One region of the Escherichia sp. MAL-1 genome, then DNA from elsewhere that is predicted to be linked to it. Evidence: predicted binding sites of a transcription regulator. Region 1 holds the regulator's gene; the other holds the start of a gene.

Region 1 (4,255 bases):
CGCATGTCATTGCAGGCGCGGGTCACTGGGTCCATGCTGAAAAACCAGATGCGGTATTACGCGCTATCCGTCGCTATCTCAATGATTAACGCAACTGATTAAAAACCCAGCGTCCGCGTCGCTTTCCGCGCGTGGGCGTTGGCGTGACTCATCGCGCTGATGTATTATGGCGCGCTATCCATCCGGGCAGAGGCCTGGCTGATTGTTTCCCCCGAAGTCACCAAGATCATGGCCAAAGAACAAACGGACCGTACGACATTAGATCTGTTCGCGCACGAGCGTCGACCGGGACGACCGAAAACTAATCCGCTTTCGCGCGATGAACAGCTGCGTATTAATAAACGCAACCAACTAAAACGCGACAAAGTACGTGGCCTTAAGCGTGTCGAACTGAAGCTGAACGCGGAAGCTGTCGAGGCGCTGAACGAGCTGGCGGAATCGCGCAATATGAGCCGTAGCGAACTGATCGAAGAGATGTTAATGCAGCAACTGGCGGCGCTGCGTAGTCAGGGCATCGTTTAAATTTCCACTTTCATGTAGCACAGTGTGCAGTCCTGCTCGTTTGCTGATTCCGCAAGACTGCCTGTTCTGCTATGATTGCCTTTATCCGTGGGCAATTTTCCACCCCCATTTCAATAAGTTTCAAGAGGTTATTTCACTCATGGCTATCACTGGCATCTTTTTCGGCAGCGACACCGGTAATACCGAAAATATCGCAAAAATGATTCAAAAACAGCTTGGTAAAGACGTTGCCGATGTCCATGACATTGCAAAAAGCAGCAAAGAAGATCTGGAAGCTTATGACATTCTGCTGCTGGGCATCCCAACCTGGTATTACGGCGAAGCGCAGTGTGACTGGGATGACTTCTTCCCGACTCTCGAAGAGATTGATTTCAATGGCAAACTGGTTGCGCTGTTTGGTTGTGGTGACCAGGAAGATTACGCCGAATATTTCTGCGACGCATTGGGCACCATCCGCGACATCATTCAACCGCGCGGTGCAACCATCGTTGGTCACTGGCCAACTGCGGGCTATCATTTCGAAGCATCAAAAGGTCTGGCAGATGACGACCACTTTGTCGGTCTGGCTATCGACGAAGACCGTCAGCCGGAACTGACCGCTGAACGTGTAGAAAAATGGGTTAAACAGATTTCTGAAGAGTTGCATCTCGACGAAATTCTCAATGCCTGATGTGATGCGGCGTAGACTCATGTCTACGCCGTATTAATAGATAATGCCAATCAAAATAATTGCTACAAATTTGTAACTTTTGCTGTTGTACCTGTACAATGTCCCGGTGTTCAAGTGGCCTTGCCGTTGTAAATGTAAGCTATGCCACGTTTTTATTAACAATATTTGCCAGGGACTTGTGGTTTTCATTTAGGCGTGGCAATTCTATAATGATACGCATTATCTCAAGAGCAAATTCTGTCACTTCTTCTAATGAAGTGAACCGCTTAGTAACAGGACAGATTCCGCATGACTGATAACAATACCGCCCTAAAGAAAGCTGGCCTGAAAGTAACGCTTCCTCGTTTAAAAATCCTGGAAGTTCTTCAGGAGCCGGACAACCATCACGTCAGTGCGGAAGATTTATACAAACGTCTGATCGATATGGGTGAAGAAATTGGTCTGGCTACGGTATATCGCGTACTGAACCAGTTTGACGACGCTGGTATCGTCACCCGCCACAATTTTGAAGGCGGTAAATCCGTATTTGAACTGACACAGCAACATCACCACGATCACCTGATCTGCCTCGACTGCGGCAAGGTTATCGAATTTAGTGATGATTCCATCGAAGCGCGTCAGCGTGAAATTGCCGCAAAACATGGCATTCGCCTGACTAACCACAGTCTCTATCTTTACGGTCACTGTGCCGAAGGCGATTGCCGCGAAGATGAGCACGCGCACGAAGGCAAATAAGCCAGCCTGAACGAGAAAAGCCAACCTGCGGGTTGGCTTTTTTATGCAAGGGAAATAAGAAAAGCGAGAGTTACAGCTCTCACTTATTTGTTATTACTGCGAATTTCCTGCCAGACCTTATCACAATCGGCTTTCACCGCCTGATCATTTCCGGTTTGCGTTGCACGCAGACACTGCTGATAATCCAGTACGCGGACACTTTCCTGGTCGGCAAACTGCTGATGTTGTTTCTCTTTCTTCAGCACGTTTAACACGCTCTGGCAGGCTTCAATTTTTTCCGGCGAACCTTGCGCGGTGTTGATACAGGCGCTGTATGCCTCTTTCAGACGGCTGTCTTCCTGTGGTGCGGTTGATTGCGCACAAGCTACCAGCCCCGATGCCATCATGGCGATGAGAATCAGTTTTTTCATAGCAAATTCCTCAAACGTGCGGCAGGCACAAAACCTGCCGCGTCGGGCATCAGAAGATGGTGAATGGTGCGATTACCATAAATTTTACGTCACGCTCATCCTGGAAGATGTTGCCGTAACCACCGCCCCAGCTTGGGATGTCGGAGTGGTTGTCGTATTCGGTGAAGTGCAGTTTGAACATCGTGCCTTTGGCGCGACCGTCCTGAATGGTATAGACCGCATCCAGGCTGTATGCAGACTCTTCAATAGTCCGGTTTTTGTCGTAGTACGCATCCGGATTGCTCTGCCAGGTCGCAGGTTTAGCATCCCATGCGTAAACGTAGGAAGCGCCGATGGCGAAGCCTGGAAGATTCCAGTTTTTCAGGTCATACATCGCACCGAAGAAGACTGCTTTTTCGCCGTTGGCGTTGAAGTCAGAACGGTTGTCCCACCAGATATCCAGGCGACCGTTTGAGGAAGCGTAGGTTGGAGTCATACGTTGCAGGAAGTATCCCTGCTGACCGTCAGCCTTAACCCAGGTGCCTTCGAGGCGCAAATCCACTACGTCAGCCGCCCGGTAACCAAAGGTCAACGCCTGCAGCCAGGCGGTGCCGTCATAAAGGTCGTTGACGCTGCGATCGTCAACTTTATCGCGGGTACCGTAGAACTGGTAGCTGGTGGTTAACGGGCTACCGGCGATATCAAATTTGTAGCTGGCTTTGGCAAAATATTGATCGATATACCCTTCCGCCTGACCAAAAGCCGCTTCCAGTACGAAGTTATTTTTGAAGTCGTATTTCGCCCCAAGGGAGTGCAGATAATCAACTTTGGTGGTTTTATCGTTCTGATAAAACTCATCCATTTCCAGATGCCACGGCGCTTTGTATTCGTTGGTCCACATGTAGGAGAAACTCAACGCACCGGCATCGCCGTAATCAAAATTCGCTCCGGCTTCCGCACCCTGATAAGTACCCGGCATAAAGCTCCAGTGAGGCGCTAACAGCGTCTGACCGGTTGGCTGAATATAACCTGCCCTCGCCCAAACCGGACCGTATTTAAATTTGGCCGCTGCTTTATACAGGCTTATACCGCTTTTGTCGCCGGACCAGTCTTCGTCATAGGCTTTATTACTTTTTGAAAACGCGATTTCGTTCGGGTGAGAGCTGTCGCCGTTTTCCGCCATTTCAATCGCCGTAAACGCGGCAATATCAAGGCCGAACATATCAGCAGCATAACCAGACTGAAAATCGAGGTTGGCATTCCAGGTGGAGTGAGAAAGGTTGGTTTTGTATTTGTCGCCGTCGGTAACATCTTTACGGTCGCGTTCACGCTGCCAGTAATATATACCGCCGGTTAAGGTTGAATCGTCGATGAATCCTTCGGCGCGAGCCTCCGGCATTGCCATAAAGCCCGACATTGCTGTAACACCGGCGATAGCCAGCGCCAGCGTACTACGTTTGCCACTAAACGTACGCATGGGTTAATCCTCTTTGACGTATAAATTGCTGCACCAAAGGTGAACAGCGAAAAAATAAAAATTAAAAAAGTAGCGTTGAGAAAAGTCTCGCTGACTACAGGAACAGACTATTTTTCGCGACGCGAATTATCAATCTCTTTCTGTAACCAGAATGTAAGAACATGAGCAACCGCACATATTTTGATGATTTTTGTTACAAGGCTTAAGTTTGCGGTTGAAAGGCTTGCAGAAGAATAAAAGCGTGAAATTCCAGCAAGATGAAAGCGGTTACATTTTATTTAATTATGTTTTGTTATTTTAAATTTATTTTATGGATAAATTGCGAAGCGGAATTAATTCGCGAAGAAAAGTAGAAAAAACGCCGCTGAACGCGGCGTTTTGGATTGTTTGTTGTTTCTTGCCGGATGCGGCGTGAACGCCTTATCCGGCCTACAAAAGCACGCAAACTCAATATATTGCAGA
Region 2 (4,255 bases), 750 kb from region 1:
ATTCTGCGGGAAGGGATATCATTTAATTATAAATTAAATGAATGTGATTTCTGTTTTTCATTAAGTATTCCTAACAACTTAATGTAGATATTTTAAATGTCTCCAGGCTATTTCACCAGGTTATCATTTGATGCTAACCTTCTGACACATGCAGTGGAGTTGTTGTGCAGCAGGAGTATGCTGATATGAAAGTGAATGCTAAGGATAATTTATTCGCTTAATCTATTAATTTGCTGGAAACATTTAAGGAATGAATATCCTGAATAAACCATCATAATTTTTAGACAGTGGATGTGGAGGAAATATGTTGCCAGGATGCTGCAAAAATGGAATTGTTATCAGTAAAATACCTGTTATGCAAGCAGGGTTAAAAGAGGTCATGAGGACTCACTTCCCTGAATATGAAATAATATCCAGCGCCTCTGCGGAGGACCTTACCTTATTACAATTACGTCGTTCCGGATTAGTCATTGCTGATTTAGCCGGTGAAAGTGAAGATCCACGTTCTGTTTGTGAACATTATTATTCTTTAATCTCACAATATCGGGAAATTCACTGGGTTTTCATGGTGTCACGCTCCTGGTATTCCCAGGCAGTAGAACTGCTCATGTGCCCTACGGCGACGTTATTGTCTGATGTTGAACCCATTGAGAATCTGGTCAAGACCGTACGTTCCGGCAATACGCACGCAGAGCGTATCAGCGCCATGCTGACCTCTCCGGCAATGACTGAAACTCATGATTTTAGCTATCGCTCCGTCATTCTCACTCTTTCAGAGCGCAAGGTGCTGCGGCTATTAGGTAAAGGATGGGGCATCAACCAGATAGCTTCATTGCTTAAGAAAAGTAATAAAACTATCAGCGCCCAAAAAAACAGTGCGATGCGTCGACTGGCAATTCACAGCAACGCTGAAATGTATGCATGGATAAATAGCGCGCAGGGTGCAAGAGAACTTAACTTGCCTTCTGTTTATGGAGATGCCGCAGAATGGAACACAGCCGAATTAAGAAGAGAAATGTCGCACTCATAGAAAAATGCGTCATGAGTAGTATCGGTATTGAGAGTTTATTCAGAAAGTTTGCGGGTAACCCTTATAAGCTCCATACCTATACCAGTCAGGAGTCATTTCAGGATGCCATGTCGCGGATCTCGTTTGCGGCGGTCATTTTTTCTTTTTCTGCCATGAGAAGTGAGCGCAGAGAGGGATTATCTTGCCTGACTGAACTGGCGATTAAGTTTCCGCGTACCCGGCGTTTAGTTATTGCGGATGATGATATTGAAGCTCGGCTGATTGGTTCATTGTCGCCATCACCGCTGGACGGTGTATTAAGTAAAGCGTCAACGCTGGAGATTTTTCATCAGGAACTCTTTTTGTCATTAAATGGTGTACGTCAGGCGACCGACCGACTGAACAATCAGTGGTACATTAACCAAAGCCGGACGCTAAGCCCCACGGAGAGAGAAATATTGCGCTTTATGTCGCGTGGCTACTCAATGACACAAATTGCCGAGCAGCTTAAACGCAATATCAAAACGATCCGTGCACATAAATTTAATGTGATGTCGAAACTGGGCGTCAGTTCTGATGCAGGGTTGTTGGAGGCCGCAGATATTCTGTTATGTATGCGGCATTGCGAAGCAAGTAATGTGTTGCATCCCTATTAATCCGCATGATGCCGGGTTTACTTCCCCGGCAGTGCTTTCATTTCAGCGTACAATCGCCACATTGCTGCACATCCGGTAAGCGATAACGCTGGCAGCAAGTGCGGCGCACCAGCAGGCCATCGCGCAGTACCACGGTACGCCAGAGTGGATTATCTTCACCGTTCGTGAGCGTTTTCTCAAAAAAGAGGGCATGGCGCAGCGATTCAACCGTCGCCTCGCCGAGCAGCTGCTTCATCTCAGTGAGATACCAGTTGATCAAATAACCGGTATTACTCCAGATAAGTTTGCCGTTGATCTCTCCGGTCGCTTCTAGTGCCTGCACAACCGGAACCAGCGCCTGGCTGATTAACGTTTCCATTCGCTGCTGCGGCGAATGTGGTGTTGCGTTTTTATCTTCACACACATCGACCCAGAAACAGGCGACGCGTCCGGTTTCGTGAAACTCAGCATGGAAATGTTCCGGCGACACATCTAATGCCTTTTCCTGCGTCAGTAGCGCCAGCATTAATGGTGGCACCATCAGGCCGATATACCATTGTGCCCATAGTGAGATCAGCGGTTTGTTCTCGCGGATCATCGTTGGTTGGTTGCGATAGATATGATCGGAATAGACCGCGAGTAGAGAACTTAGCGCATTCGGTGATGACCATTGCGCCAGCGTCATGGCGTTAAGCGGAGCGGGTTCATCCAGGCGGATAAACTCGAGCAAATGTTCACGATGTTTGGCGATCGTCGCACGTACGGCTTGTGCAAGCCCAGCATCCTGCGGCTGGAGATGCGTTCGCCAGATGATATCTTCATAGAGCGGTGCGGAACGATAGGCCATAATCGGGATAGTAATCTAAATGATAATGATTGCTAATCCTAGCGATAGGTTTACCCGATAGCAAGGGATTTCTCTGGCTTGCAAATGATAAAAATTATCATATGATATCGGTTATCATTATCAATGAAAGAGATGAAACCATGTTGCAACGTACGCTGGGCAGTGGCTGGGGAGTGTTGCTGCCGGGATTGCTGATTGCAGGGCTGATGTATGCGGATTTATCGCCGGATCAGTGGCGGATTGTCATTCTGATGGGATTGATATTGACGCCGGTGATGCTGTATCACAAACAGTTACGGCATTACATTTTGCTACCATCGTGCCTGGCGCTTAGTGCTGGCATCATGCTGATGCTAATGAATTTGAATCAGGGATGAAAAATCAAGGAAGAAACAAGAAAGGAAGTAAAGATAATTGGTGCGAGGGGGGGGACTTGAACCCCCACGTCCGTAAGGACACTAACACCTGAAGCTAGCGCGTCTACCAATTCCGCCACCTTCGCACAGTCATCTTACTTTTTTTGATATCGCCTCGTTTGGTGCGAGGGGGGGGACTTGAACCCCCACGTCCGTAAGAACACTAACACCTGAAGCTAGCGCGTCTACCAATTCCGCCACCTTCGCCCAGTGCGAGCAATATCAACGTGGTTTTTGGTGCGAGGGGGGGGACTTGAACCCCCACGTCCGTAAGGACACTAACACCTGAAGCTAGCGCGTCTACCAATTCCGCCACCTTCGCATACCATCAATTCTTAAAAAGAATTGCTACCACGGAGGCGCATTCTAGTGGTTTTCAGCTTTTCGTCAATAGTTAATTATCGCCGGAGGTGTAATTGCTGGAAAAATGTCCATCAGGAAACTAACGTGCAGGTTTGGTAGTTTTGTAGGTCGGATAAGGCGTTCACGCCGCATCCGACACGGTATTTGGGTGCAGATGCCAGATGCGACGCGGGCGCGTCTTATCTGGCCTACGAAGGGCTAACGTGCAGGTTTTGTAGGTCGGATAAGGCGTTCACGCCGCATCCGACACGGTATTCGGCGAGATAATTAACCTTTCTTCGCCTGGCGGGTCATAATGGCGCGATACACCTTGAAACGCCCGGTTTGCGCAATCACTTCATGGAAGCCAAATGTCTCATCCAGCACGTCCGGGTAAGGCAGGAAGGCGTTCGCTACAATTCGCAGCTCGCCGCCGCTATTAAGATGACGCACCGCGCCGCGAATCAGCGTTTGCGCCGCATCCAGGCTGGTTTGCATCCCATCGTGGAACGGCGGGTTGGAGATGATCATATCAAAACGACCTTTCACCTCGGAAAAGACGTTGCTGGCAAAGACTTCACCTTCAACACCGTTGGCCGCAAGTGTTGCGCGGCTGGCTTCTACCGCTGGCGCAGAGACATCGCACAAGGTGAGACGAATTTTCGGCGAATGGCGCGCAAAGGCAACTGAAAGCACACCCGCGCCACAGCCGACATCCAGCACTTTACCTTTCGTGTGCGGGGTTAACGTCGAGAGCAGCAACTGGCTACCGACATCCAGACCGTCGCGGCTAAACACGCCAGGCAGCGTTTTGACCGTCAGGCCATCGACGCTGTATTCGCCCCAGAATTTATCGGCATCAAATACCGGCTGTTTTTCCAGACGACCAAAATAGAGGCCACAGCGACGAGCGCTGTCGACTTTATTCAACGGCGCATAATCTGCCAGCATCTGCTCGGCGCTGCGCACGCCGCTGCGGTTCTCGCCAACGACAAAAATATCTGTC

What was found. Region 1 encodes Fur, which represses iron uptake genes when iron is present. Its sites were predicted from a motif close to ATAATAATGAGAACNACTATCAA; they were not measured.
Region 2: fhuF (siderophore-iron reductase FhuF) is a predicted target of Fur. The motif match lies at 2,593-2,615, and genes of this name have one in related genera.

Annotation. Positions count from the first base shown of each region.
Region 1 covers NZ_CM129609.1:3,438,691-3,442,945, forward strand. The annotation lists gene ybfF (esterase) at 1-89, shown strand, start outside; gene ybfE (LexA regulated protein) at 229-522, shown strand; gene fldA (flavodoxin FldA) at 662-1,192, shown strand; gene uof (fur leader peptide) at 1,402-1,488, shown strand; gene fur (ferric iron uptake transcriptional regulator) at 1,481-1,927, shown strand; gene chiQ (ChiQ/YbfN family lipoprotein) at 2,011-2,337, opposite strand; gene chiP (chitoporin ChiP) at 2,387-3,793, opposite strand.
Region 2 covers NZ_CM129609.1:4,186,775-4,191,029, reverse strand. The annotation lists gene ACU8XX_RS20905 (helix-turn-helix domain-containing protein) at 305-1,030, shown strand; gene bglJ (DNA-binding transcriptional activator BglJ) at 988-1,665, shown strand; gene fhuF (siderophore-iron reductase FhuF) at 1,703-2,491, opposite strand; gene ACU8XX_RS20890 (DUF1435 domain-containing protein) at 2,632-2,868, shown strand; tRNA gene ACU8XX_RS20885 (tRNA-Leu) at 2,907-2,993, opposite strand; tRNA gene ACU8XX_RS20880 (tRNA-Leu) at 3,028-3,114, opposite strand; tRNA gene ACU8XX_RS20875 (tRNA-Leu) at 3,143-3,229, opposite strand; gene rsmC (16S rRNA (guanine(1207)-N(2))-methyltransferase RsmC) at 3,538-4,255, opposite strand, start outside.